DNA from 2 places in the Cobetia sp. PDI-12MA genome. Region 2 is predicted to be linked to the other one. Evidence: predicted binding sites of a transcription regulator. Region 2 holds the regulator's gene; the other holds the start of a gene.
What was found. The regulator LexA, encoded in region 2, represses DNA repair genes until DNA is damaged. The targets are predictions, from matches to a motif close to TACTGTNTANNTANACAGTA.
Positions count from the first base shown of each region.

Region 1: a site for LexA is predicted at 2,281-2,300, ahead of AC5WNI_RS05315 (YqiA/YcfP family alpha/beta fold hydrolase). Genes of this name have one in related genera too.

Region 1 covers NZ_CM183351.1:1,240,681-1,244,090, reverse strand. Annotated here, with positions in the region: gene parE (DNA topoisomerase IV subunit B) at 1-1,115, opposite strand, end outside; gene AC5WNI_RS05315 (YqiA/YcfP family alpha/beta fold hydrolase) at 1,369-2,121, opposite strand; gene pgi (glucose-6-phosphate isomerase) at 2,396-3,410, opposite strand, start outside.
Region 2 covers NZ_CM183351.1:998,854-1,002,263, reverse strand. Annotated here, with positions in the region: gene AC5WNI_RS04320 (L,D-transpeptidase) at 1-142, opposite strand, end outside; gene AC5WNI_RS04315 (TetR/AcrR family transcriptional regulator) at 142-819, opposite strand; gene lexA (transcriptional repressor LexA) at 1,360-1,989, shown strand; gene AC5WNI_RS04305 (hypothetical protein) at 2,163-2,402, opposite strand; gene AC5WNI_RS04300 (DUF6586 family protein) at 2,655-3,134, opposite strand; gene topA (type I DNA topoisomerase) at 3,134-3,410, opposite strand, start outside.

The DNA.
Region 1 (3,410 bases), 240 kb from region 2:
GAGATCACCAGTTCCGCCAGCGCTTCGGCCTGGTCGACATGGTGGTTGAGCCACAGCGAGAAGGCGTCCTTGACCACGCCGGAGACGAAGGCGGCGACGCTGCGCGAGGACAGACGCTCCTTGGTCTGGCCGGCGAACTGCGGATCGAGCATCTTCACCGACAGCACGAAGGCGGCGCGCTCCCACAGGTCATCCGCGCTCAGCTTGACGCCACGCGGCAGCAGACTGCGGTAGTCGCAGAATTCCTTGAGCGCCTCGAGCAGACCGGAGCGCAGACCATTGACGTGAGTACCGCCCAGCGGCGTGGGAATCAGGTTGACGTAGGGCTCCTGTACCAGCTCGCCACCTTCCGGCAGCCACTGGATCGCCCAGTCGACCCCGTGCTCCTCGTCTTCGAAATGGCCGACGAACGGCGATTCCGGCAAACGCTCGAAGCCATCGGTGGCACCGAGCAGGTAATCGCGCAGGCCATCCTCGTAATGCCAGGTCGTCTCGCTGCCATCGGTCTCGATGAGCACGACCTTGAGCCCCGGACACAGCACGGCCTTGGCACGCAGCAGGTGGCGCAGACGCGGCATCGCCAGGCGCGGGCTGTCGAAGTAGCTCTCGTCCGGCCAGAAGCGCACCAGGGTGCCGGTATTGCGCTTGCCGACGGTGCCGATCCGGGTCAGTTCCTCGGCCTTCTCGCCATTCTCGAAGGCGATGCGCTGACGCAGGCCATCGCGGCACACTTCCACTTCCAGACGCGTCGACAGCGCATTGACCACCGAGACGCCCACGCCGTGCAGGCCGCCGGAGAAGCGATAGCTGTCCTGGGAGAACTTGCCCCCCGCGTGCAGCTTGGTGAGGATCAGCTCGATGCCGGTCACGCCATGCTCGGGGTGGATGTCGGTGGGCATGCCACGACCGTCATCGCCGACCTCGATACCGCCATTCTCGAGCAGGCGCACGCGGATTTCCTTCGCGTGCCCCGCCAGCGCCTCATCGACGGAGTTGTCGATGACTTCCTGCGCCAGGTGGTTGGGCCGAGAAGTGTCGGTATACATGCCGGGCCGCTTGCGGACCGGTTCGAGGCCGGAGAGGACCTCAATGGAACTGGCGCTGTACTGACTCATCGCAGCCTTGTGTCCTTGGTGTTGACGTCCGCCATCCGACTCGCCATTTCACGTGCGCGAGACGAACAACGGATTCCTGAAAAATGAGAGACCGGCGCCTGGCGTTCAGCATCAAACGCCCTGCCATGTCGTGCCAATCCGTATCGTGGCGATCCATGTCGTGGCAATCCATGTCATGCCAGGAGATGCCGTGTCCAGCCAAGTCGTGGCGGGTGGCGGCGGGTCTGGCAGAAAGCACCACACACGTGACCTGCTAGTCCGGCGCGACATGCATCGCCGCTGCGGTGGCGGGGGCCAGCCGGTGTCCGCCATGCGCCATGATCGCCGGCAGATATTCCGCCAACTGCGCAAAGCCGTGATCACCACCCGGCGTGATGATCAAGCGGCTTCCCTGATAGAGCCCTGCGGCATCATTGACATCCAATGTCTCATCGGCCGTCGCCAACAGCACCAGGGTGCGCTGCGCCGTGACAGGCTCCGCTTCCAATGCAAGCAGCCCGGGGCCGAAATCCTCGGTGACGGTAAACGTCACGCCGGTATAGGGATTGGCATGCACCGAGCCGAGCCATTCGCTGACCAGTCGCGCGGGACGCACGGCCGGATTGATCAGCACACTGCGTGGCCCCAGACGCCAGACGCTCTGGGAGGGACCAGCCGGCCCTTCGAGGCGTGCGGCCTCACGCGCGACCAGCCAGGTGGCCAGAAAACCGCCCATGGAACTGCCGATCACCATGATGGCGTCATCACAGGCGGGGTCTGCGGGGTCCAGCGCCAGGCGCTCACACAGCGTGAGATAGGCTGCGTTGACCGCCGCCTGACCCGCATCGGGCGCCGGAGGGATATCCGGCATCACGCACGGCAGGCCGAACTGCTCTGCCGCGCGCTGCATCAAGCGCGCCTTGGGCGAACAACTGGCCGAATTGAAGCCGTGCAGGTACAGCAGCCCCTTGACGGGCGCGGTGGTGTGCATCGCTGCCGTATCTGACGGAAAGAGGGAATTGGCCATCAGCACTCCCGACAACACGCCAGCCCGCGACACCGCCCCTCCCACGCTTCAAGATGGCTAGGAATCTCTCGAGCGTTCATGCGCTGGAAGCAGGGTTTTCGACGGTCCGCGTCGTGCTGTCTAGTGTAAACGATTGATTCGCTTATAGGATAGCGAGAATACTGTATAAATCAACAGAGAGCGGCGACTGGCGCCGCCACTCGTCTTGCACGGCATATCGGCATGCCCTCACACACTCTCTCACTCGCCCCCCTCACTCACATCCGCCGCGGGTTCAGCGCGGGTCCTGATCCTGTGCTGCCCACACCGCTTCGATCAGCGCGCGGCTGGAGGCATCCAGCATCTCGAAGCCTTCGCCGGTGGTCATGGTCGCTTCGGTGGCGGTGGCGATCTGCTTGCCCAGCTCCACGCCCCACTGATCGAACGGGTTGATATCCCAGATGGTGGCCTGCACGAAGACCTTCTGCTCGTAGAGCGCAATCAACGCCCCCAGCGTTTCCGGTGTCAGCGCTTCCAGCAATAGCGTGGTCGACGGCTGATTGCCACGGTAGCGCTTGTGGTTCGGCTGCGCCTCATCACCGGGGATGGCGTCATCGCCAAGCATCAATACACGTGACTGGGCAAAGCAGTTGGCCAGCGTCAGGCGGTGTTGTGCCTTGAGGTGGGCGCGCGTCTCGGCGTCCTCGACATGATCATAACGACACATCGGTGCGATGAAGTCACACTCGACCGCCTGGGTGCCCTGGTGCAGCAGCTGATAGAAGGCGTGCTGGGCGTTCGGTCCCAGCTGGCCCCACAGCACCGGACAGGTCGAGTAGTCGATCATCTCGCCATCGTTGGTCACTGACTTGCCGTTGGATTCCATCTCCAGCTGCTCGAGGTAGCTGGCGAAGTATTCCAGACGACCGTCGTAGGGCAGGATGGAGTGGGCGCGGATATCGAGGAAGTTGTTGTTCCAGATACCCGCCAGCGCCAGCAGCACCGGCAGATTGTCTTCCAGCGGCGCGGTGCGGAAGTGCTCATCCAGCTCATGCGCCCCGGCCAGCAGACGACGGAAGTTGTCCATGCCGACGTTGAGCGCGATGGGCAGGCCGATGGTGCCCCACAGCGAATAGCGGCCGCCGACCCAATCCCAGAACAGCAGCTGATGTTCCGGCGCGATGCCCCACTCGGTCATCTTCTCCGGCTTGGCGGAAGCGCCGATGAAGTGCTGACGGTTGATCAGCGCTTCCAGGCGCCCTTCCGGGTCGAGACGTGATTTCAGCCAGTCGCGCGCGGTGCGGGCATTG
Region 2 (3,410 bases):
TGAGGCCGCTGGAGATCGCGCAGGCGTGCACCAGCGCGTCAGGGGCAGCCGCGCAGGGCGGCGCATCACGACTGCCACTCGGCGCGTCATTACGTATCTCAAGGCTCTGGCGCGAGAGATCCACCGCTACCCAGCAGGCCATCAGCTGGCCGCCTGGGTGACCGCCTCACCATCCCCGAGCGAGGCCGGCAACGGCGCTGCCATCGCCGCGACCACCACCGGACGCATGTGCTGGATCAGCTCACGCACCGTGGTGTGATGGCCATACTCGGCCTCCTCGATATCCCGCAGTGCATCCAGGCCCGAGAAGGTGAAGATCACGCTACCGAGCATGAAGTGCAGGCGCCAGAAGCGCTCGTTGTCCGGCAGATCAGGGGTCGCAAGCTTCAGAAGCTCGGCGAAGCGGCTGAAGACCGTGCCGTAATGCTCGCGGATATAGCGCCGCATATGGCCCTGACCCTGAGTGTAGGCAAGCCCGAGCAGGCGCATGAAGGTGCGCAGGCTGTTGCGCTCGGCCGGCACCTCCAGCACGGTACGCGCCATCACCTCCAGCAGGACCTCAAGCGGCACCTGACGCCCGGCGTATTGCTGCTCGACACTGTCGAGCGCCGCGTGGAAACGCTCGCTGAACGGATCGAGATAGCGCGCGAAGACCGCCTGGATCAGCGATTTCTTGGACCCGAAGTGGTAGTTCACCGCCGCCAGATTGACCTTGGCCTTGCTGGTGATGTTGCGCAGTGAGGTCTCGGCGAAACCACGCTCGGCGAACAGCACCTCGGCAGTATCGAGGATGCGGGTAACGGTATCGGTCTGGGCCATGGGCGGAACCCTTGTCAGGTAGAAGAGGACTGGAGTCGTAGGTCACGACGCAAGCGCCGCGCGGCGACTCTCTCATGAGGTGGTGCAGGTACACCGGAAGGCCACGTACCATATCGGCTCGTTTGTTCACGACACACGTGAGTACGACACATCCGAGCCCTGCCATCGGCGAACATTCGTTTGAAACACTTTGATTCTAGCGCGCCATGTCACGACTGACAATTCTCTCGCGTTTCAAACGCCAAAGGTTTAGTCGAGCCTGATATTCCTTCAATGCAGACCGTTCCGATTCAAGGACTCGCCGTGCTCGGTGACAGACCACCCCGCAGGGCCACACCGGATTGCCCTCTCGACAGCTTGCCTTGGATATCGACAAGCCAAGTCGGCAGACAGCGATATCTCGACGACTACCTGCCCTTTGAGGCCTCCACACAAGCCACGATGCCTTGCATGACTGCCATGACTGGATACAATGACAGTTGTATGGATGCACACCCCGTGCCGTCAGCTCAAGATGCCGCCCAGGCCAAAGGCAATGCCATGACCCAGCCGCTTACTCCGCGCCAGCAGGATGTCTTCGACTTCATCATCAAGACCATCAAGTCCTCTGGCTACCCGCCGACGCGGGCCGAAATCGCCCAGGCGCTGGGCTTCCGCTCGCCGAATGCCGCCGAGGAGCATCTGCGTGCCCTCAAGCGCAAGGGCGCCATCGAGATGGTGCCGGGCACCTCACGCGGCATTCGCGTGCCGTCGCTGGCTGACGTCGACGACAGCGCCAACGATGGTCTGCCGGTGATCGGGGAAGTGGCCGCCGGCAGCCCGATTCTTGCCAGCGAGCATATCGACCGTCACTGCCCGCTGCCGAGCGACTACTTCTCGCCGGCTGCCGACTACCTGCTGCGTGTGCGCGGCGTGTCGATGAAGGATGTGGGAATTCTGGAAGGCGACCTGCTGGCCGTGCATCGCACCACCAGCGTGCGTGACGGGCAGATCGTGGTGGCACGCCTGGGAGATGAAGTCACCGTCAAGCGCTTCCGCCGTGACGGGCACTATGTGTGGCTGGAAGCCGAAAACGAGGACTTCTCACCGATCAAGGTCGACCTGCGCACGGACAGCCTGGAGATCGAGGGCCTCGGGGTAGGTGTCATCCGCGATGGTGGCCTGCACTGAGGTCTTGACCAGCTGCACTTTGAGCAACCTAGCGTTGCCCAGCAGCACTTTTCCATCAGGGCTTTTCTCGCAGAGCTTTTCTCGCAGAGCCCTGGGCAACAGGAAAGCCGTACGCATTGCACAAAAAACCCGCCTCGAGGCGGGTTTTTTGTGCGCGAAGCGCGAGCGATGCATCAGTGCACGATGCCTTCTGACTGCTCATCCTCGTCTTCTTCGCCATCCCAGAGGCGAGTCCGGGTGATGGCGTGGTCGATCATCTCACGCGCGACCTCGAAACGATTGTCACGCAGCAGATCAGCGGCCTCGTCTGAAATGCGAATGCTGAGCAGCGGCTCACCTTCGCTTTCCGCGGCGCGCAGAATCACTTCACCATCTTCCATTTGCACAATTTCAAGTACGGCGGGATCGGACACGTCATTCCTCCTGCACGGCACCTCGTGAGATACCGGCGTCGTTGTAATCGTCAGCGCGACGGCTGGCAAGCCCGGCACCGCGTTGCCATCAGCGACGCAGAAAAAAGTACGACCACAGCCAGAGCCATGGTCGTACCGGAGAGTGCAGGGCTTGCCACAATGCGATCAGTCTAGCACCCGTGAAGGCGAAACGTCACCCGATCGCCATGCGCCAGTCATCACCAGCGTGCAGCGCCATATCAGCGCCTTGACCTACCACTCGACGCTCGACTCGCGCAGCTGCGGCAGCAGCGCCTTGAATGCCGTGATGGCGGCGCTGAGACGCTCGGCCAGCGAGTCGCTCGAGGCTGCCGCGATGATCAGACCATCACCCCGCGAACGCGATTCCTCGCGGCGAGCGACGCCACCCTCTTCATGCAGACGGGTCACATCCGCGATCAGCTCAGACAACCAGCTGTCAGGACGTTCCAGCAGGCTGCGCAGCTGCTCGACCTCGGCAATGGGCGTCGGTGGTGTGGCCAGGCGCTCGCGCCAGCTCCCCTGCGGCCAGCGCGCCGTCACGGCACACTCTTCCAGCAATGAGGCCAGCGCCAGCTCCAGCAGGGCGAGCGCGCCCTCTTCACCGGCCATGCGACGCGCCACGGCATGCTCATCGTCGCCAGAGACCGCTGACTGGGCCAGCAGCAACTCGGCCTGATACAGCAGCTGATTGGTACGGGCACGCTGGCTCATCAGCTCTTGGCTCCCTTGCGCTTGTCCTCGACGACCCAGCGGCCGTTGTCGTAGGTCGCCTTCCAGCCGGTCGCCTTGCCATCTTCATCGGTCATGACGTACTGAGCCTTGACCTTGCGCGAGAAGCGAATCTGTGCAGGACGTCCATCCGGGTCCTGATCCGGGGCCTCGAGAATGAAGTGATACTTCTCCGGCAACTCGTCGGCGTGCGCCTTGAGCTCCTTGACCAGCGGCGGGCGCGTCTCGCGATTCTTGGGGAACTGGCTGGCCGCCAGG